DNA from 3 places in the Blautia luti genome. Region 2 is predicted to be linked to each of the others. Evidence: predicted binding sites of a transcription regulator. Region 2 holds the regulator's gene; each other region holds the start of a gene.
What was found. Region 2 encodes HrcA, which represses chaperone genes, less so after heat shock. Its sites were predicted from a motif close to TGTTAGCACTCNNNNNNNNNGAGTGCTAACA; they were not measured.
Positions count from the first base shown of each region.

Region 1: the regulator HrcA is predicted to act here: its motif matches at 3,507-3,537, upstream of R8695_RS16635 (Hsp20/alpha crystallin family protein).
Region 3: the regulator HrcA is predicted to act here: its motif matches at 3,841-3,871, upstream of clpB (ATP-dependent chaperone ClpB).

Region 1 covers NZ_AP028156.1:3,585,923-3,593,829, reverse strand. Annotated here, with positions in the region: gene R8695_RS16650 (hypothetical protein) at 1-1,372, shown strand, start outside; gene R8695_RS16645 (sensor domain-containing diguanylate cyclase) at 1,462-2,913, shown strand; gene R8695_RS16640 (hypothetical protein) at 2,974-3,117, shown strand; gene R8695_RS16635 (Hsp20/alpha crystallin family protein) at 3,705-4,172, shown strand; gene R8695_RS16630 (Hsp20/alpha crystallin family protein) at 4,359-4,826, shown strand; gene R8695_RS16625 (DnaJ C-terminal domain-containing protein) at 4,949-6,103, shown strand; gene R8695_RS16620 (PfkB family carbohydrate kinase) at 6,201-6,404, shown strand; gene nudC (NAD(+) diphosphatase) at 6,465-7,313, opposite strand; gene R8695_RS16610 (phosphate-starvation-inducible PsiE family protein) at 7,391-7,822, opposite strand; gene R8695_RS16605 (hypothetical protein) at 7,872-7,907, opposite strand, start outside.
Region 2 covers NZ_AP028156.1:2,695,295-2,703,201, reverse strand. Annotated here, with positions in the region: gene R8695_RS12510 (GH36-type glycosyl hydrolase domain-containing protein) at 1-67, opposite strand, end outside; gene uvrB (excinuclease ABC subunit UvrB) at 1,076-3,076, shown strand; gene hrcA (heat-inducible transcriptional repressor HrcA) at 3,230-4,270, shown strand; gene grpE (nucleotide exchange factor GrpE) at 4,288-4,932, shown strand; gene dnaK (molecular chaperone DnaK) at 4,993-6,873, shown strand; gene dnaJ (molecular chaperone DnaJ) at 6,898-7,907, shown strand, end outside.
Region 3 covers NZ_AP028156.1:2,875,161-2,883,067, forward strand. Annotated here, with positions in the region: gene R8695_RS13305 (sodium:proton antiporter) at 1-561, opposite strand, end outside; gene R8695_RS13310 (DUF4250 domain-containing protein) at 988-1,161, opposite strand; gene clpB (ATP-dependent chaperone ClpB) at 1,162-3,753, opposite strand; partial or broken gene R8695_RS17745 (helix-turn-helix domain-containing protein) at 3,999-4,568, shown strand; gene R8695_RS13325 (ABC transporter ATP-binding protein) at 4,772-6,511, opposite strand; gene R8695_RS13330 (ABC transporter ATP-binding protein) at 6,513-7,907, opposite strand, start outside.

The DNA.
Region 1 (7,907 bases), 890 kb from region 2:
CCGCATTTATCCTGACAGAAAACAGCAGGGAACCTTTGGCTATGTTTCGCGTGCAGCTATCGATAAGATCTTGAATGGAGAAGATGTGGATCTGTCAGATGCAGTGTTTGTATATGAACTGGAACCGGGAGAGGGTGCAGAGAATGGTATTGCGGCATCTAAGGAGGGTGCGGTCATTCTGACAAATCTGAAGTGTTATCTGCTCCAGGCGGATAATGGTGTGAAAAAAGTCTGGGAAACTTCCTATAAAAGTGTGGGTGCCAAGGAAAGCAAAGAAGGCGATGAGACGACAGGTGGCGGTCTTGCATGGGGAGGTGGATGTTCCCCGTCTTTGACCAAAGATCTGGTTATGTTTACAGATAATCAGGATCCGGTAAATCTTATTGCGGTGGATATGAAAACAGGAGAACAGGTTGCGAGCATGCCCGTTATAGATGAGCTTCCGGAAGATACACAGGTGTCTGTGGAAAATTCTGCAATTGTATATGATGATGGAGAGGGAACTGTAAGCACGATCGTATGTAACTGGTTTGGTGCAGGAAGTGCAAAGCTTGGAGAAGCAGATAATGATTCCTCAATACAAAGCTATGAGAATATTTATGATGTGGGCTGGCTGAGACAGGGCAATAAAATGATCGCGCCGGGTATAGAACGTGTGGATACAGTTAAGACGGAGAACGGATATGAGATGAAGAGTATCTGGTGCAGAAGTGATCTGTCTGACACTTCCATGATGAAGCTGTCCACTGCAACAGGATATATTTACGGATATGTTCAGGATATGGAAACTGGTATGTGGCAGTATATCATGCTTGATTTTGAGACAGGCGAGACTGCATTTACCATGGATATTTCTGACAAACCGGGATACAACAACATGGCTATCGGTATGTATGCGGGAAACAGCGGAAATGCGCTCTATTGTCCGACTGGCTATCTGGAACTTCTGAGATTGCAGGACAGGTTTGTATATCTGCCGGAAATGCCTTACCGCAAGGTGGATCTGGATCAGGCAATGCGCAATGTGTTAAGTCAGGAGAAATTTGCAGCAGACGGCGGCCAGGGAGATGTGGAAGGATGGCTGAATACGATCACAATTGAGAACGTACATCCGAACACAACCGTTGCAATACGTATGAAAGGAATCTCAGGGGAAACAGGTTCTTTGAAGCTGTATGCATATGGCACAGATGGTACCTTGAAAGAAGTTCCGGCAGAGAAATGGCATATTCAGACAGAAGATGGTGAAACACCGGATACATTATCCGAAGATGTACTGTATGAGATACACATGACTGTGGAAGATGGCGGTGATTTTGATCTCAGTGAAACGGAAAAAGAGATTAAGATATCTGCTGTTCTGGGAATCTGAAAGTGAGCACAACCACCGGTTGAACCGGTGGTTGCTGATTAAGAGGACATTATAATTACATACAGTGAAAATATATAGAGGAAAACAACATGAAGACAATCATAAAGTATGAACTGGTCATAAATGAAGCACTTAGATCTGCACTTAATTACAATACACCTGACGAGCAGATTAATGAATTTATCCGCTTTTTCGGCAGACATATCGGTTCTGACAGAATATATATTTTCGAAGATTGTAAAGAAAGACATGGTACAGACAATACATATGAATGGTGTGCACAGGGAGTAATTCCCGAGATAGACAGATTGCAGAATGTCGATATGGATATAATAAAATGGTGGTATGATACGTTTTCCAAAGGTGAAAGTATCATTATCACTGATATAGAAGATATCAAAGAAGAACATCGCGTATCGTATGATATGTTAAAAGCGCAGAATGTGAGAAATGTGGTGGTGTGCCCTTTGCGTTATAAAGATGAGATAAGTGGTTTTTTCGGTGTGGATAATCCTCCAAAGAGTGATTACAGGGGGCTTACTACTTTCCTGGATATGATAGGAACGCTTCTTATCTCATTTCTGAAAATGCGTAATTCATTTATAAAGTCAAATAAAGAGGCGAAGCTCAGCAGTTATTCATCGCTTTCCAAAATCTATATATCTATGCATTTGGTTGATGTGCAGACAAAAAGATATCATATTATAAAAATGACAGATCAGATTGCGGAATATTTGGGAAAAGATTTTAAAATGGGAGAATATGAAATCAGAGATGATTTTTGCGGACATATCAATGGTATTGCTGAGAAAATGTGTATAGAATCACAACTTCAGGAATCGCTGGAGTTTGTAGATATCAGTACGTTGGAAGAACGGCTTATTGGGGAAAACAGCATAACACATGAATTTACAGATAAAATATTAGGTTGGTGCCGAAGCAGATTTATTCCTGTAGATTACGATGAAAATGGAAGACTTTTGCATGTACTTTTCTGTATTGAGTGTATAGAAGAAGAAAAAAAGCGTGAGAACAGACTGATTTATCTGGCGCGGACAGATCTTATGACAGGATTATGTAATCGTGGAAGCGGAGAAAAAAAGATTACTGAATTTTTAAGGAGAAAAACAGGAGGATTGCTTTGTTTGATCGACTGTGACAAATTTAAATCCATCAATGACACTTATGGACATTCTGTAGGAGATAAGGTAATCATAGCCGTTGCGGAGAAGCTACAGAAAACATGTCGTGACAGTGATGTGGTTTTGCGCCTCGGTGGTGATGAGTTTGCCATGTTTGTACCGGGAATGCTGGAACAGAGTGTAGCAGAGAAATTTTTTGAGAGGTTTTTTGAAAACATCCGACAGATTGATATCGTAGAGATGCAGGGGAAGAACGTAGAAATAAGCCTGGGTGCGTGTTTTTATGATGGATATGAAGAGGTTTCTTTTGATCAGCTATACAAAAAGGCTGACAGGGCAATGTATCAGAGCAAAAAACAGAAGGGCTGCAGTGCTGTAATTTACGGGGAGGAGAGGTAAAAATTCTGGAAGATTCCCGGTTATGAGCTGCGTAGCGAAACATAACAAAATGAGGGGTCTATGAAAGAAAAGAAAGTAATTGATTATACCAGAACCTATCGAAGAATTGAGGCAGATAAAAAGAAATGTATTCTGTATATTGTTATACTGCTCCTGCATGGTTTTCTGCTTATGTGGACTCAGATCGATGATCTGACAGGATGATCTGTAAGATGTGTGTCGGTGTTTAAAGAAATATGAACCGCGTATGTATGTAGGAATCCGTTCAGAAACTTATTCTCTGTTTGGAAAAATCAGCTATCTCAGTGCAGGAACCGTATATCCGGGAATACAGATAAGCCTTGAAACCATTCCTGTGCAGGCACATCGTGGTTTCAGGCTTTTGCCCCTGGCATCGTTTATATGAAAGAAAAATAAAAACCGGATTTATACTATGTACATGATTTTGCGCAGAGTGAATAAACTAATACTAAAGAAAACAAGGGGTACTGCTAAAAGGCGGTACCTCTTTTCGACATAAGAAAACGAAAACTGTTTTGCAATTTATCAAGGCTTCACAAAGGGTTTACAAAATCACAAAGTTTTCACAAAAAAATTAGCACTCACCTCTTGACAGTGCTAATAATAAGTGTTATATTACAGCTAGAACAAAGGAAGGGGAACAAAAAGAGAACAAAGAAATAAGTTCTATGAGATTCCTGATAACCTAAGTTCCAAAGAAACAAGGTAAAGATGCATAACAGAGAGTCCATCATATATAGATGGACGGTATAGAAAAGGAGAGATGACTTATGTTGATGCCTAGTATTTTTGGAGAAAATTTATTTGATGACTTTTTTGGAGATTTTCCATTTTATTATGATGACAGAGCAATGAAAGATACAGAGAAGAAACTTTACGGACGCAGAGCCAGCCATATAATGAAAACCGATATCAAGGAAACTGATAAGGGCTATGAACTGGTTGTAGATCTTCCGGGATTTACCAAAGATGAAGTAAAGGCTGATCTGGAGAATGGTTATCTGACTATCAGTGCAGAGAAAGGCCTGGACAAAGATGAGCAGGAGAAAGAGACAGGACGTTATATCCGTAAAGAACGTTACGCAGGTGCCTGCAGCCGTAGCTTCTATGTAGGCAAAGAAGTTGAGAAAGAAGACATTAAAGCAGAATTCAAACATGGTATCCTCACATTATTTGTACCAAAGAAAGAAGCAAAACCAGCAGTAGAACAGAAGAAAACAATTGCTATTGAAGGCTGATGAATAAATATTCTGACTGACCCGTTAAGGGTCAGCCAGAGATTAAAAACAGATATAAAAAACAAAAGTTTACACTAAAAGATTGAAGATAAAAGGTTGAAAAAACCTGTAGAGATAGATTTGGAAAGTAAATCTGGCGAACAGATTTGACATATATAAAATATATTAGAAAAGGAGATATGACTTATGTTAATGCCTAGTATTTTTGGAGAAAATTTATTTGATGACTTTTTTGGAGATTTCCCATTCTATTATGATGACAGAGCAATGAAGGATGCAGAGAAGAAGCTTTATGGACATAAAGCAAATCATGTAATGAAAACCGATATCAAGGAAATGAGCAATGGATATGAACTGATCGTTGATCTTCCTGGATTTAAGAAAGATGAAGTCCACGCAGCACTGGAAAATGGTTATCTGACCATCAGTGCAGAGAAAGGTCTGGATAAAGATGAGCAAGAGAAAGAAACAGGACGTTATATCCGCAGAGAACGTTATGCAGGTGCCTGCAGTCGTAGCTTTTATGTAGGTAAGGAAGTACATCAGGACGACATCAAAGCAGAATTCAAACATGGTATCCTGACATTATTTGTTCCGAAGAAAGAAGCAAAGCCAGCAGTGGAACAGAAGCACAGCATCTCCATTGAAGGATAATAGATGTTAAGTTACAGCAACGGGAGGTCAAATCTTTTGGCTTCCCGTTGTTTGCATAATGAGGATTGCAGAAATATGAAGTGTGGAATGATTGCATTAGAATGTGTTTATGAGGGAAGGTGATGATATTGAAAAGAGACTATTATGAAGTTCTGGGCGTGAACAAAAACGCGGATGCAGCAACGATTAAGAAAGCATACAGAAAACTGGCAAAGAAATATCATCCGGACAGCAATGAGGGAAACGCTTCGGCAGCAGAGCATTTTAAGGAAGTAAATGAAGCCTATGATGTTCTGAGTGATGAGAAGAAGCGTAAACTATATGACCAGTTCGGCCACGCTGCTTTTGAAGAAGGCGCCGGTAATTATGGAAACGCACAGGGCAGCCCGTTTGGCAGTGGATTTGGCGGAACACAGGGCAATCCTTTTGGCGGCGGTTTCCATGGCTCGTACAGTGATGGCAATGGTTATCATGAATATCATTTTGAAAATGGCGAAGATATGGATGATATCCTGAAGAACATTTTTGGTGGTGGATTTAAGAAGAGTAAATCATCCGGTGGCTTTGGAAGCAGCGGCTTCGGTGGCAGTGGATTTCACGGAAGTGGTTTTGGTGGATTCGGAAGCAATGGAACTGGCGGCTTCGGCAGTGGCTTTAGTACAGGTGGAAGTGATTTCCGCAGTCATGGCTTTAGCGGTTCTTACAGCAGTAAAGGTGAGGATCTTCATGCGGAGGTTACTGTCAGCTTTGATGAAGCTGCTTTTGGCGGTAAGAAGGTTATTCGCCTGCAGAGCAGCAACGGTGGTGTCCAGAATTATGAAGTCAATATTCCGGCAGGTATTGAATCCGGTAAGTCTATCAGACTTAAAGGAAAAGGATATCCGGGAGTGGGCGGATGTGAGGCCGGTGATTTGCTTCTGAAAGTAAATGTTCAGGATAAACCTGGATACAGACGGGAAGGCAGAGATGTTTATACAACTGTAAATATTCCATTTACAACTGCTGTATTTGGCGGTGAAGCGAAAGTTCATACCATCTACGGTGATGTTCTCTGCAATATTAAACCGGGTACACAGTCGGGAACTAAGATCCGTTTAAGAGGAAAAGGTATCGTAGCGATGAATAATCCGTCTGTCCACGGCGATGAATATGCAACCGTACAGATTCAGGTACCAACCAACCTCACACCTGAAGCCAGACGCAAACTGAAAGAATTCGAACAGGAATGTAGCAAAACCTATAGAGGTCGCGGATTCGGTAATGGGAGTGCTGCCTAATTATTCTAATCTGAATTACATTTCAGAAATCGATGCTTTTAAATCCAAAAATTGGAGGTATTGTTTATGACTGAGGAAATCTCTTGCGCAAAAGGGAATGTCAGTAAAAGAAATTGCAGATGTTTCCCAGAAGTCCGGCTGCGGTGATTCCATGGCAGGAGGACTGGCTGTTGCACTGGAAAGAAATTATACGCCGCAGGAAGCATTGAAGTTCGCAGTGGCAGTAGTATCTGCCAATGCTCTTTCTCCGAATAAGGGAGATTTCAAATCTGAATATGTAAGAAGATTTTGTCCGAAGTGACTGTAAAAAGATTATAATAGCAACAGGCTGTATGTGTGGAAACATACAGCCTGTTTGTGTTTATCTGGGCTCTTTTCCAGCGCGGAAGAGCATCATCATTTCTTTGGTCAGGCTGATGTTGTTGCCCTGATCGGGGATTTTGTTCCGTTCTACCCACTGGGCCATGGAGAGTTCTTCGTGATCGACAGTGAGAGTATCATCGCCGTCTACGTCGCAAAAGAATCCGAAAAGAAGGGAACCACTGAAAGACCATGGCTGGCTTTTATAGTAGCGGAGATTCTTGACCTTCAGTCCCACTTCCTCCATAACTTCTCTGTGGACTGTTTCCTCAATGGTTTCGCCGATCTCTGCAAAGCCTGCGATCAGGGCGTAGCGTTTGAATCTGCGGCCTTCGTATTTGGACAGGATGATCTTATCGCCGTTGGTAATTCCTACGATAACTGCAGGACACAGAACCGGGTATTCGTGATTTCCGCAGGAGGGGCATTCCATCATACGCTCTTTCTGGCTGTGGATCATAGGTTTGCCGCAGCAGCCGCAGAACTGGCGCTTATTGTACCATTGGTAAAGCTGATGGCCTGTAATTCCTGCGAATGCCAGGTGCTGGGGGTGTGCAGTGCGCAGCACACGGACATCCTGAAATCCATAATCCGGAAGCAGGGAAGCGTCCAGATGGGGGATCAGATAGAAACGCTGGTCGTCAACGGAAAACAGGTAGATATAATTACTGTAGAGATTTTCTGTTTTGCCTTCTAATTCCTGAAAACGGGGAAAAGAGATGGCTTCTTCACGTTCCTGCCGTGGAAGAAGGATGCTTCCTTTCTCATAGACCAGAATGAAGCTGTCTTTGTCCGGCTGGGACGGTCTGTATTCGTTGTGATAAGTATGTGGCGCAATATCCTGAATCATAATGTAATAGTCCTTTTCTGAAAAAATATACCATATACAGTTCGAAAAATACATTGTTATAACAACATATCAGAAAATTATTCGTCTTTGTGCCTCCGTGAATTCATATCGTCATTATCCGTCATGAGATATTTTCGGATGGCGAAAAGGACTGCGATGCTGATCACACCCAGGAGCGTTTCACTGGGTCCGAGATGTTCCACCACCATCTGACGGGCAGTGGCGAACATCAGTACCTCTACAACTGTCTGGGCGGAATGCTGGCAGAGCATTTTTACAAACTCTACGCCTACTACCAGAGATAGTGCCTGGGAAAGGAAACTGGTGAAAAATTCCGTATCCATAGTCGGCACAGAGGTGGCTGCCACTTCCATGATCAGGCGGATGCCGGACAGAGCGATCACCACCAGAATGATAATGGAAAGGACGATTTCCGTGTAACGTGAAATATTATAAATGATTTCGTTGAAATGTTTACGTATGGTATGGTTTACCTGTCTTTTTGGCATAATTTATGAACTCTTTCTTTAAAATTTTTCGTGGGCAAAAGGATGAAATTTAATACAGATAGTCTTTATTTACATATCCGTAATT
Region 2 (7,907 bases):
AACTGGTATTTTCCGGTCTGTTTATACAAAAGCTTCCATGATTATCAATAAACTTAATATGTTTCAACTTTTTTCTCCTTCCATAAATATTGTATGGAAATTATATCGGAACTGAGATCTTTCGGAAATAAGAAACATGAAGTAAGTATCAGAATCATGACATAAAATAACACAATTTCAGAAAAATATATGAGCAGGTAATGAATCAGATTACGAATATTCATCTGGCTGATTTATAGAAAAATGGTACTTTTTATACAAAAATACTAATAAAAAAACAGAAAGATCATGATTTTAGGAAAGATTTCCTTATTAAATGACAAAATCTGTCTGTATATAAAAAGAACACAATGAGGTCATGAATCTGACATTTTGGTGGAAATTATAATATACCCGAAAAGCAGCTTAAGCTATAACCTTAAAGAAAGCTCAGCTAAAGTTACGGAAGTATAGATTCCTTCTAAAAAATTCTTTGCTGCATTAATATCTATTTTCTTAAAATTCATATAGTAGGCATAAATTCTCTTATATACTCCCAGGTCTGAGCCAAACGAACGATGTACATTAAGTAAGCAAGTCAATTCAAAATAATCCGTTGTTAAAGCTGGGAGAACCCAAGAAATCTTCTGATTCTGAATTATAGGAAGAAGCTGCATATATGATATGACAATGAGTCTGCTGTAATATGCTCATACATTTGTCTGAAATTTCGTTTCTTAGTATCTTGATATTGATTTTTATACTATATATTGATTAAATAATACAAAACAACACCATATAAAGTATGATAAACGATGGGATAATTGTTCTGGATACAATGATAAATGTAGATAAATTTTTAAAGAACTAATGTTCGCATCATATATACAATTTCAAATTTCCATGATATAATATTTTTTACATTTGAGTGTTAATTCGTCCACGTTAGTTTTACTACTTTTTACCAGTCTATAAAATGTCAGGTGGTGAACAAAATTCGTCGAGAGGTGTATTCGGGTAAAATCAGGAAATGCGCTTCGACGAATTTCTGCCTGATAGATGAACTTTTTTGATATAAAAATCAGGAGGTGCTTTTGTGCAAAATTCACAACAAATCTTCAAATTACACTCCGAATACAAACCCACCGGTGACCAGCCTCAGGCAATCGAAAAACTGGTCAGGGGCTTCAAGGAAGGCAACCAGTTTGAGACTTTGCTTGGTGTTACAGGTTCCGGTAAGACCTTCACTATGGCGAATGTCATTGCCCGGCTCAACAAACCAACTTTGGTACTTGCGCACAATAAAACACTGGCAGCACAGCTTTACGGAGAGATGAAAGAATTCTTCCCTGAGAACGCAGTGGAATATTTTGTCTCCTATTATGACTACTATCAGCCGGAGGCTTATGTCCCGTCCTCAGACACCTATATTGCTAAAGATTCCTCCATCAATGACGAAATTGACAAACTCCGTCTCTCTGCCACAGCCGCAATGTCAGAGCGGAAAGACGTAGTGGTCATTTCCTCCGTTTCCTGTATCTACGGACTGGGTTCCCCTCAGGAATTCTTTGACATGATGATTTCCCTGCGTCCGGGAATGACCAAAGACCGGGATGAGGTGATCCGGGAACTGATCGACATTCAATATACCAGAAATGAGATGGACTTCCACCGAAGCACCTTCCGTGTCCGCGGAGATACTTTGGAAATTTTCCCTGCCAATAGCTCCGATACAGCTGTGAGAGTAGAATTTTTCGGAGATGAGATTGACCGTATTTCAGAAATTGATGTACTGACAGGAGAAATCAAATGCCAGCGTTCTCATATCAGTATCTTTCCTGCATCCCACTATGTAGTGCCAGCAGAACAGATCCAGAGAGCAGCTGTAGCCATAGAAGAAGAATTAAAAGAACGTGTAGAGTATTTCAAAAGTGAAGACAAGCTTCTGGAAGCTCAGCGAATCTCAGAACGCACCAATTTCGACATTGAAATGATGAAAGAAACAGGATTCTGTTCAGGAATCGAAAACTATTCCAGACATCTGTCAGGATTAAAGCCCGGACAGCCGCCATACACACTGCTGGACTATTTTGGAGATGACTTCTTACTTATTATAGATGAATCTCATATTACAGTCTCTCAGGTAGGAGGAATGTACGCCGGTGACCAGAGCCGGAAACAGACACTGGTAGACTACGGATTTCGGCTTCCTTCAGCCAAAGACAACCGCCCCTTAAGCTTCGAAGAATTTGAATCCAAACTGGATCAGGTAATGTTTGTATCCGCCACTCCGGGACAATATGAGTATGATCACGAACTCCTCCGCGCAGAACAGATCATCCGTCCAACCGGACTTCTGGATCCGAAAGTAGAAGTCCGCCCCATTGAAGGCCAGATTGATGATCTGATCGGAGAAGTAAACAAAGAAGTGTCAAAGAAACACAAAATCCTGATCACCACTCTTACCAAACGAATGGCAGAAGACCTGACAGAATATATGAAAGAAGTAGGAATACGGGTTCGCTATCTCCATTCTGATATCGATACCTTAGAGCGTGCCCGGATCATCCGGGATATGCGTCTGGATGTTTTTGATGTACTGGTAGGAATCAACCTCCTTCGAGAAGGCCTGGACATCCCGGAAATCACCCTGGTAGCAATCCTGGATGCAGATAAAGAAGGTTTCCTCCGTTCTGAAACCTCCCTCATCCAGACCATCGGACGAGCTGCACGAAACAGCGAAGGCCACGTAATCATGTACGCAGACAATATGACCGATTCCATGAACAAAGCCATCACCGAAACCAACCGCCGCCGAACCATTCAGGAAGCCTACAACAAAGAACACGGAATCACTCCGACTACTATCAAAAAAGCAGTCCGCGACCTCATCGCCGTATCCAAAGCAGTAGCCGAAACTGAAGTCCGACTTCAGAAAGACCCAGAGTCCATGACCCGCAAAGAACTCACCAAACTCATCGCCCAGGTAGAAAAACAAATGCGCGCCGCAGCTGCAGACCTCAACTTCGAACAAGCCGCCGAACTCCGCGATAAAATGATCGACCTGAAAAAGAACCTGGATACTCTGGATAAATAATAATTCCCATTGTTTGTAAAATAACAAAAAATTCACAAAATAATATTGACAAACCAAATCAAGAGTGCTATCTTATGAGCATAAGGTGTTAGCACTCCTGAAACATGAGTGCTAACAAACCAAAAAACAAAGGCAGTAAAGGAGTGGAATTTCATGGATCAGGAATTAGATGATCGTAAAAAGAAAATACTAAAAGCCATCATCAAAACCTACATGGAAACAGGCGAACCGGTGGGTTCCCGGACCATTTCCAAGTTTGCAGATTTAAATGTAAGCTCTGCCACCATCCGGAATGAGATGTCAGACCTGACAGATATGGGATATATCGTACAGCCCCACACCTCAGCCGGAAGAATTCCTTCTGATAAAGGTTATCGCCTCTACGTAGACGAGCTGATGAAAGAAAAGGAATCAGAGGTTCAGGAAATCAAGGATCTCATGATAGAGAAAACTGACAAACTGGATAAAATGCTGAAGCAGGTAGCAAAGGTACTGGCCTCCAATACCAACTATGCAACCATGATCTCTGTTCCACAGTACAGCGGAAGCAAGATTAAATTCATCCAGCTTTCCCGCGTAACACCCCTTCAGCTTGTAGCAGTAGTAGTGAGTGATAACAATGTCATCCGAAACCAGATCATCAATCTGGATGAGGAGATGGACGATCAGACAATCCTGAAATTAAATCTTCTTCTTAACACCAACTTAAATGGGGTGCCCATTCAGGATATCAACCTGGGAATGATCGCCCGCCTGAAAGAACAGGCAGGTGTACATGGCTCTGTGGTTGGCACAGTCCTTGATGCAGTGGCAGACACCATCCAGGTAGACGAAGACGATATGCAGATATATACTTCAGGAGCAACCAACATTTTCAAGTATCCGGAGCTTGCAGACACAAGCAAAGCGAGCGAGTTGATTTCAGCATTTGAAGAGAAGCAGGATCTGGTAGACCTGGTGAAAGAGAGAATGTCTGATACCGAGAACACAGGAATTCAGGTGTACATTGGTGATGAGATGCCGGTGCAGACCATGAAAGACTGCAGTGTGGTGACAGCTACTTACGAACTTGGAAAAGGAATGCATGGTACCATTGGTATCATCGGTCCGAAGCGTATGGATTATGCAAATGTAGTTGACAGCCTGAAGGCTTTGAAAGTCCAGCTGGACGAACTGATTAAGAAAGAGAGTTAGAAAGGCGGTAATAGATAGTGTCAGAAGAAACAAAGAACACAGCTCAGGAAGAAGAAACAACAGAGACTCCTGTAACAGAAGAAATTGTTGAGAATGAACCTGAAGTTGTAGAGAACGGTGAAGCTGAAGCAGAGGAAATCCCAGTAGAGGATGGAGACGAAGAAGCTTCCCAGGATGACAAAAAAGAAAGCAAATCAAAAACTTCTTTCTTCGGCAAGAAGAAAAAAGAGAAAGATAAATTTGAACAGCAGATCGAAGAACTTACAGACAGACTGAAACGAAACATGGCTGAGTTCGATAACTTCCGTAAGAGAACGGAGAAAGAGAAATCCAGCATGTACATCATCGGAGCCAAGGATATCGTTGAGAAAATCCTCCCGGTTGTGGATAACTTCGAAAGAGGCCTTGCACAGGCACCTGAAGGAGATTCTTTCGCGGATGGCATGAAGATGATCTACAAACAGCTGATCACAACATTGGATGAGCTGGGTGTGAAACCAATCGAGGCAGTCGGTAAGGAATTTGATCCGAACTTCCATAACGCAGTAATGCATGTGGAGGACGAAGAAGCCGGTGAGAATATTGTGGTAGAAGAATTCCAGAAGGGCTACACTTACAAGGATTTCGTAGTCCGTCACAGTATGGTAAAAGTAGCCAACTAATTTACATGAAAATATAGAATATATCAAATCTAGTTGAAAATAAACAGGAGGAACAAGATTATGGGAAAAATCATTGGTATTGACTTAGGTACAACAAACAGCTGTGTAGCCGTAATGGAAGGTGGACAGCCAACAGTTATCGCAAATACAGAAGGCGCAAGAACAACACCATCTGTTGTCGCTTTCACAAAAACAGGAGAACGTCTTGTAGGTGAACCTGCAAAACGTCAGGCAGTAACAAACGCAGAGAGAACAATCTCTTCCATTAAAAGAGAGATGGGTACTGACTACCGTGTAACAATCGACGACAAGAAATATTCCCCACAGGAAATTTCCGCTATGATTCTTCAGAAACTGAAAAAAGATGCAGAAGGATACCTCGGTGAGAAAGTTACAGAAGCAGTTATCACAGTTCCTGCATACTTCAACGATGCTCAGCGTCAGGCAACAAAAGATGCCGGTAAGATCGCTGGCCTTGAAGTAAAACGTATCATCAACGAGCCTACAGCAGCAGCTCTTGCTTATGGCCTTGATAATGAAAAAGAACAGAAAATCATGGTATACGACTTAGGTGGTGGTACATTCGATGTATCTATCATTGAAATCGGTGATGGTGTTATCGAGGTTCTTTCTACAGCTGGTAACAACCGTCTGGGTGGTGATGACTTCGACCAGAAGATTACAGACTACATGCTTTCTGAGTTCAAGAAAGCAGAAGGTGTTGACTTAAGCAACGATAAGATGGCACTTCAGAGATTAAAAGAAGCTGCAGAGAAAGCTAAGAAGGAACTTTCTTCCGCAACAACTACAAACATCAACCTGCCATTCATTACAGCTACAGCAGAAGGCCCGAAACACTTCGACATGAACCTTACAAGAGCTAAATTCGATGAATTAACACATGACTTAGTAGAAATGACAGCTGAACCGGTACGTCGTGCACTTTCTGATGCAGGTATCACAGCATCTGAACTTGGCCAGGTACTTCTGGTTGGTGGATCTTCCCGTATCCCGGCTGTACAGGATAAAGTAAGACAGTTAACAGGCAAAGAGCCAAGTAAGAACCTGAACCCGGATGAATGTGTAGCACTTGGTGCTTCTATCCAGGGTGGTAAACTTGCTGGTGATGCAGGCGCAGGCGATATCCTTCTTCTGGATGTTACACCACTGTCACTGTCCATCGAGACAATGGGTGGTATTGCAACAAGACTGATCGAGAGAAACACAACTATTCCTACAAGAAAGAGCCAGATTTTCTCAACAGCAGCAGACAACCAGACAGCAGTAGATATCAACGTTGTACAGGGTGAGCGTCAGTTTGCGAAAGACAACAAATCTCTTGGTCAGTTCCGTCTGGATGGAATCCCGCCAGCACGTCGTGGTGTTCCGCAGATCGAAGTTACATTCGATATCGATGCAAACGGTATTGTAAATGTATCCGCTAAGGATCTTGGAACAGGTAAAGAACAGCACATCACAATCACAGCTGGTTCTAACATGTCTGATTCCGACATCGACAAAGCAGTCAAAGAAGCTGCTGAATTCGAAGCACAGGATAAGAAACGTAAAGAAGCAATCGATACAAAAAACAATGCTGATTCCATGGTATTCCAGGTTGAGAATGCACTGAAAGAAGCTGGCGATAAGATTGATGCCAACGATAAAGCTGCTGTAGAAGCAGATCTGAATGCACTGAAAGATTTACTTGCTCAGAATGCAAATTCAGAAGAACTGACAGACTCTCAGGTAGCTGATATCAAAGCTGCTCAGGAGAAGATGATGGAAAGTGCACAGAAACTGTTCGCTAAGATGTATGAGCAGACACAGCAGGCAGGCGGCCAGGCTGGTCCTGATATGAACATGGGCGGCGGCGCAGCAGGAAGCACAAATACAGGAAGCAGCAACGATGACGTTGTAGATGCTGACTACAAAGAAGTTTAATTGAGAGCATAGGAATAAATAATCATGGCTGATAAGAGAGATTATTATGAAGTCTTAGGCGTGGACAAAAGCGCCGATGACGCAACACTTAAAAAAGCATATCGTAAGTTAGCCAAAAAGTATCACCCGGATGTAAATCCGGGTGATAAAGAGGCTGAAGCGAAATTTAAAGAAGCGACAGAAGCTTACACCATCCTGAGTGATCCGGATAAGAGAAGACAGTATGACCAGTTTGGCCATGCAGCATTTGAAAACGGTGGTGGCGGTGCTGGCGGCGGCTTTGGAGGTTTTGACTTCAACGGTGCTGACATGGGTGATATCTTCGGCGATATTTTCGGCGATTTATTTGGAGGCGGCGGCAGAAGCAGGCGCGCCAATAATGGTCCGATGAAGGGAGCAAACCTTCGTGCACGTGTAAATATTACTTTTGAAGAAGCTGTCTTTGGCTGTGAAAAGGAACTGGAAATCGTACTGAAAGACGAATGTACTACCTGCCACGGAACAGGTGCGAAACCAGGTACTTCCCCGACAACCTGTCCGAAATGTAACGGTGAAGGCCAGGTTGTATATACGCAGCAGTCAATGTTTGGGATGGTGCGTAATGTACAGACATGTCCGGACTGCCACGGAACAGGTAAGATCATCAAGGATAAATGTACTTCATGCCGCGGAACAGGATATACATCTTCCAGAAAGAAGATACAGGTATCTGTGCCAGCAGGTATTGACAATGGTCAGAGTATCCGTATTCGTGAGAAAGGTGAGCCAGGCACAAACGGGGGACCGAGAGGCGATCTGCTTGTAGAGGTAAATGTTGCACGTCATCCGATTTTCCAGAGACAGGATATGAATATCTTCTCTACTGCGCCTCTTACATACGCGCAGGCTGCACTGGGCGGTACTGTACGTATCAATACGGTGGACGGAGAAGTGGAATATGAAGTGAAACCGGGAACTCAGACAGATACAAGAATCCGTCTGAAAGGAAAAGGTGTGCCATCACTGAGAAACAAGAATGTACGTGGAGATCACTA
Region 3 (7,907 bases), 180 kb from region 2:
TGGTGTAAGACATCCACCCATATTGGAAACCATGAAGATAAAGAAGATCATAATATGTCCTTTTCTCTTTCTCCATGAATTCATTTTAATTACCGGACGTACCATCAGCATACTGGCACCGGTGGTACCGATACAGCTTGCCAGAAGAGTTCCCAGTGCAAGCAGACCTACATTAACACGGGGGGAACCTGCGAAATCACCCTCCATGGTAATATTACCTGATACGCAGAACAGGCCGAATAACAGAATGATAAATGTAAGATAATCATTCACAATACAGTCCAAAACTGTCTCTGTAGTCTTTCCGGCTCCATAAACGAAAGCAAATGGAACCACCATCAGAATGATCCATAAGGCAACAACCAGTGGCTGATGAGACTCCCACCACTCCGCTTTTACCAGAGGCATCACTGCAATACATAACAAAAGCCCTGCAAAGGGAATGCAAAGCCATACAGGTACTGTAGATGGTGCTTTACTGCCTTCTGCCGCAAATACACTCAATGGACAAGCCAGAAGAACTGCAAAAAAAGCACCCAGTACGGTCACCAACTTTTTCAAAACTGCCACCTCCATATTGTATTTTCGTACAGCGCGATTATCATTCAGGAGATTTTTTTCATATATGTGTTTCTTCCTATTTAATATGCGCTTGTTTTTTACAGATGCAATTATATCATACAGCATACAAAAATCAATTGTGTGGATAGTGAATATTTATACTTTATTTCCTGTTTTTTTATACATTTTTTACATATTCCCTGATTATTTTCGTTTATATTTTAACGATTTAATCTTTTTTACTGATATTTTTTTGTACTGCCTTATCTATTTTTTAAGATTGTACTGATTTTGAAACACATGCCCCAATAACTGCTCCGCAGTTTATCACTTTTTTGCAATTAAAGCAGGGATCTTTCTTATATGCAATACGAAAAATGCTCCCCAACAGCAATTCCCGCTGTCAGAGAGCATTTCGCATATTTCTTATATGAACTGATTGGTCGCCTCATCATACTCATAGTCGATAGAGTGCATCTTCGCTACCAGTTCGTCTTTCTTTAATCCTCTGCATGTACAGAGTGCTTCCAGGGAATCATAGTAATCCCTGAGCTGAGTATTCACATAACTCAGCAGAATCATTGGATCTTTGGGTATCATTTAGTTTCCGTCCTTTACCGTAACAATGAATTCCCCATTCTGAACATCCAGCACCAGAGTATCACCTGCGTGAACATCTCCGGACAGAATCTTTCTCGCTGCAAGAGTTTCTACATATTTCTGCAGATAACGTTTCAGCGGACGTGCACCATATACCGGATCATAGCCATTCTCAATGACCTGATTCTTGGCTGCATCTGTCAGTTCCAGGGAAAGCTCCTGGTCTGCAAGACGTTTATCAAGCTCGCTGACCATCAAGTCTACTATCTTACCAATATTAGATTTTGTCAAGGGCTTGAACATAATTATTTCATCAAGACGGTTCAGGAATTCCGGACGGAAGTGACCTCTCAGGTCATCCATAACCTGACTCTGAGCCTCAGGTTTAATCTCACCATTCTCATCAATGCCATCCAGCAGATAAGGAGAACCGATGTTGGAAGTCATGATCAGAATTGTATTCTTAAAGTCAACGGTACGTCCCTGAGAGTCTGTAATACGACCATCGTCCAGTACCTGTAACAGTACGTTAAATACATCCGGATGTGCTTTCTCGATCTCATCAAAAAGTACAACACTGTATGGTTTACGGCGGACTGCCTCAGTAAGCTGACCGCCCTCCTCATATCCTACATATCCCGGAGGCGCTCCGATCAGTCTGGATACAGAATACTTCTCCATGTACTCACTCATATCAATTCTGACCATATTCTGCTCATCATCGAAAAGATTCTCTGCCAGAGTTTTGGCAAGCTCTGTCTTACCTACACCTGTAGGACCAAGGAACAGGAAGGAACCGATTGGTTTAGTCGGATCCTTGATGCCGGCTTTAGAACGAAGGATTGCATCTGTAACCCTCTTCACACCTTCATCCTGGCCTACAACTCTCTTGTGAAGCTGATCTTCCAGAGTGAGAAGTTTAGCTCTCTCGCCTTCTGTCAGTCTTGTTACAGGAATACCGGTCCATCTGGAAATGATCCTTGCGATCTCATCATCTGTAACTGCCTCATGTACCAGGCTTCTGTCGCCCTCTTTAACGCTCTTCTCTTCGATTTCCAGCTGCTGCTGTAATTTCGGAAGTTCACCGTACTGTAACTGTGCGGCCTTCTCCAGATCATAGTTCTGTTTTGCTTTCTGGATCTGCTTATTTACATCCTCGATCTGCTCACGAAGCTTCTGTAATTTCTCTACAGAATGCTTCTCATTATCCCACTGTGCTTTCTGGGTATTAAAGGTATCACGAAGCTCTGCCAGCTCCTTCTGAAGTGTTTCCAGACGTTCCTTACTCAGGTTATCTGTCTCTTTCTTCAGTGCAGATTCCTCAATCTCCAGCTGCATGATCTTACGGCGCTGTTCATCCAGCTCTGAAGGCATGGAATCCAGCTCTGTCTTGATCAGGGCACAGGCCTCATCCACCAGGTCAATGGCCTTATCAGGAAGAAAACGGTCTGTGATATATCTATGTGAAAGTGTAGCTGCTGCAACCAGCGCGCTGTCTGTGATCTTAACACCATGGAAGACCTCATATCTCTCCTTCAGACCACGAAGGATGGAAATGGTATCCTCCACTGTAGGTTCATCCACCATAACAGGCTGGAAACGACGTTCCAGAGCGGCATCTTTCTCAATATACTGACGATACTCATCCAGAGTTGTGGCACCGATACAGTGAAGCTCACCTCTGGCAAGCATAGGCTTCAGCATATTGCTTGCATCCATGGCTCCGTCAGTCTTACCTGCACCAACGATCAGATGTAACTCATCAATGAAAAGAATAATGTTTCCTTCACTCTTCTTTACTTCTTCAAGGACTGCTTTCAGACGTTCCTCAAACTCACCTCTGTATTTGGCACCTGCTACCAGAGCACCCATGTCCAGTGCAAAAATCTTCTTATCCTTCAGACCTTCCGGCACATCCTCTGCCACGATTCGCTGTGCAAGACCCTCGATTGCTGCAGTCTTACCTACACCAGGCTCACCGATGAGCACCGGATTGTTCTTGGTCTTACGAGAAAGGATTCTGATGATATTACGGATTTCTTCATCACGTCCGATCACAGGATCCAGCTTCTGGTTACGTGCCTTTTCGACTAAATCCTCGCCATATTTATTCAAAGTATCATAAGTAGCTTCCGGATTGTCACTGACTACACGCTGATTGCCTCGTACTGTAGAAAGTGCCTGCAGGAAACGCTCCTTAGTAATGCCAAATTCCTGAAACAGTTTCTTCATGCTTGGACTTGGATATCTCAACAAAGCAAGGAATAAATGCTCTACAGAGACATATTCATCACCCATTGCCTTGGCTTCATCCTCTGCACTGACCAGAGCCTTGTTCAGATACTGTCCGAAATGAAGCTCACCGCCAGATACCTTAACCCTGGCATCCAGTGCCTGATTCAGAGAATTTCTGAAATAATCCTTATCTATCTCCATCTTCTCGATCAGTTTAAGAATCAGGCTGTCTTCCTGTTCCAGCAGAGCATATAAAAGATGCTCCTCTTCAATCTCCTGGTTGCCAAACTGATAAGCAACCTTCTCCAGATCCTGGACAGCCTGTACGGATTTCTGTGTAAATTTACTGATATTCATAGGCTAACCCTCCTCTTATATGAGAAATATCTCTCCCACAGGAGAAATATGTTGTTTTCTTTGTTCTGCATGTAATATAACATATGTTGTTAGCACTGTCAAGAGGTGAGTGCTAATTTTTTGTAAAGAATTTGTGCACCCTTTTTTTCTGCTAATTTGTGTTATAACATGGACAAATAGTTATTCGTTTCTTGATTTTACTATCTTCAATGGATGTTTATCAGGACTAATGCAGAGGAGACTTTATGAATTTTAATCCGAAACTAAAAAAAATCCGGACATTCCGGAAAATGACACAAAAAGAACTGTCAGAGAAGATCGGACTGACCGATCAACATAGAATTGTACAATATGAAAAAGGGATTCGTGTTCCCAAAAAAGATCTGGTCGATAAAATGGCTAAGCCTCTTGATGTTAATCCTTATACCCTCTATGATACCTCTAGACGTGGCGCTTCCGAAATGATGGAACTGCTTTTCTGATTGGATGAATTTAATCCATCAGCCCTGCATCTGTTTCTTCCTCGGAAATTTCCCGGTGAAAAATGCAATGAAGTAGCAGACACTTCCGTTTACTACCATGACAATGATAGCTGGCCGGCTCATGCACCTGTCTGTATGTGGTTTGACTATGGGGTTCTGAATAATTTTCTGAAAGAATGGGGGGTTCGAATGGATGAACTGAAATCCGGTGAGATTACCAGAGATGAATATTTTGAGTGGAAAATCAACTGGCCGTATACCTGTGATGATTGTGGAAAGTTTGAACCTAAGAAACAATGGCGCTCTGCAAAATCAGAACTCAGTGAAACTTAGCAAAACTTAAATTCGCTGCATTTTTCCTCTTTGGCAAAAGAAAAAGCACTGTAAAACCAATAATCCCACGGTTTTCAGTGCTTTTTTCATATTACTTTATTGAATATCCCTCATTCTGCCTATATAAGTGAAACTTAGCGAAACTTAAATTAAATCTCTTTCAGACAATTCAATTTGGATATTCACCAACTGTGGATTATTTCTCAGTGCACCAGTTTCCAACTTACCGCCTGCTGCCTTGCATCCACAAATCTCTTATAAATACCTTCCTGCTTCATTAGTTGCCCATGTGTTCCCTGCTGCACAATTTTTCCTTTGTCAACAACCACAATCTGATCTGCATGTCTGACCGTTTTTAATCTGTGGGCAATCATAATAATCGTTTTTTCCTTTGTAAGCGCATCTACCGCATCCATCAGATCCTTTTCATTCTCCGGATCAACATTGGCCGTTGCCTCATCTAATATAACGATTGGGGCATCCTTCATGATTGCTCTGGCTATCGAAATACGCTGTTTCTCACCACCGGAAAGTGTGGCTCCGCCTTCTCCGATCACTGTGTTGTATCCATCTGGAAGTTTGCTGATGAAATCGTGACAGCACGCTTTCTTTGCCGCTTCCACCACTTCCTCATGGCTTGCATCCTGACGTCCGAATTTAATATTATTCTCAATGGTGTCTGCGAACAAATACACCGACTGAAATACAAATGAAAAATTACGCATCAGACTGTTCATGCTGTAGTCTTTTACATTCACATCTCCAAGTGTCACTTCCCCGGAATCCACATCCCAAAATCTGGCAATCAGATTGCAAAGTGTTGATTTTCCTCCACCAGACGGTCCAACAATTGCTGTCGTCGTTTTCTGTGGGATAGAAAGTGATACATCATCAATAATCTTCCGTTTGTCATAGGAAAATGAAACGTTAGAAAGTCTGATATCGTAATTTTCCGGATGGATCTCTTTGCCGTCGATATCCATGGTGTCCAGCTCCAGTATTGCATTTGCTTTATCTACACATACACTTACCACATGTAAGAGGGATGAATAATTTCCTGCGCATTCCAGACTGGAATAAAGCATAAATGCTGAGATTGTCATACCAATCGCATAGACCGCGCTCATGGTTCCATTGATATAAAAATATGCGCTGCCTGCTACGATCACAGCACCTGTGATTTTTGTTATCACACTTTGCAGAAAATGATAGGGAACAAACAACATCTCCATCTTTGTATTGATCTTTTCGCATGCTTCATTTGCATCATTTAATCTTTTCGCCTGTTTTCCAAGCAGATTGTATGATTTTACTTCTGATATTCCCTGCAGATACTCCATGATCTGGTTTACAAGCTCTGTATCGCATACCACTTTTTGCTCTGAATCTTTTTTACCCGCATTCTGCATCACGGAATTGACCCCAAAGAAAATAAGCACTCCTGCTGCAGCGATCAGTCCGATTCTCCAGTCAAAAATAAACAGCATAAGAATGATCATTGATGTTTCCAGAATTCCCTGCATTGTCAGCATAACCACTCTCGCAGCCACATCGCCAAGTATTTCCATTGTATTGGTTGTAATGGAAGAAATTTCCCCGATACTATTGGAATTAAAATACCCCATCGGCAAATATCGCAAATGCTCTGCAATCTTGATTCTCATAAAAGCACTTGCATTATATCCTCCCTCTGTCTGAAGCACTGTAGAGTATCTCTTGCAGATTACGTCGACTACAATTGCAAGAACCATAATCGCAACGGAGCCTCCAATATATTTTCCTGTCGGTTTCCCACTCAGCAGACCAATCAGTATGTACATAATAGCCGGAATCTTCATTGCTGAGGCAAGAGCCTCTATGAGTCCGATCACTATCGACAGTTTAAATTTATTGCCATTTTCCCTGCCTGAAAAACGAAAGAATTTTGCCAGAATCCCAAACATATCATTCTCCCTCCTTCACAGTATCTTTTACAGAAATATGGGCATTCCACATTTCCCTATAAAGCGGGCATGACACCAGAAGTTCCTCATGTGTGCCATGTGCTGTTACATTTCCATCATTTACAACAAAGATCTGGTCACTGTCCTTAACAGTAGAAAGTCTGTGTGCTATTACGATCAGGGTCTTCCCTGCTACCAGTTTTGCGATAGAATTCTGCAAAATTGCCTCATTTTCCGGATCTGTGTAGGCAGTTGCCTCATCAAGGAGCACGATCGGAGCATCCTTTAACATTGCTCTTGCAATGGAGATACGCTGCCTCTCGCCACCTGACAAATGCCCTCCTGCACCTCCTACAACCGTATCAAATCCATTCTCCAACTGCATGATAAATTCATAGCATCCGCTTTTCTTTGTCACCTCAACAACCTGTTCATCTGTAGCATCCGGATTTCCCTGCCGGATATTTTCACGGACCGTTTCATTAAACAGATAATTGTCCTGTGCAACATATGCAATTTTCCGGTTAAAGTCTGCAAGTGCCATTTTCTTTACATCAACTCCACCGATTTTAATACTTCCGGAATCCACATCCCACAGGGATGCGATCAGCTTTGCAATGGTTGACTTTCCGCTTCCGGAAGGTCCTACGATTGCATTTACCGTTCCTGCTTTCAACTCCATAGTTACTCCGTGCAGGATTTCTTTATCGTGATAACCAAATCTGACTTTTTCAAGCGTAACGGAATTATCTTTGGGAGCTCTTTCACTTTTCTCCGGACGTTCAAGCTCCGGCTGTTCCAGAATTCCCGCCACTTCACCGACGATTACTCCAATTTTTCCAAGATCATCTGTGTAAGATCCCACTGTAATCAACGGTCCAACGATTCCAAGTGATAAAATAATACAGATGACAAAATCAGGAACCGCAAGTGTTCCATTCGCTACATAATGTGCCCCCAACGGCAATACCGTAAGAAGCGTATAAGGTGTGACCACCATCATCAGTCCATGAAAAATCGAGCACCGTTTCATCCAGGAAATAAAGGAATCCGCATATTCAAAAGCCGCCTTTGTAAATTTGGCATAAGAACTTTCTGTCTTTCCAAATGCCTTGATTACTTCAATTCCGTCAATATATTCCACTGCCGCATCATTCAGATCTTTTGTTGTCTGAACTGTTCTTTCAAAACTTGGCTTATAATCCAGCATCATTCCAAAATAAGAGAAAAGTCCAACGATAACTGGAACCAAAGACCAGAGTGCCAGTCTCCAGTCTGTCAGAAAGAAATAAATTAAAATCACAACCGGCGCCAGCAGATTTGACGTGAATTCCGGGACAATATGCGCCAGTGTTGTCTCGATACTGTCGATTCTTTCCACCATGATATTCTTAAA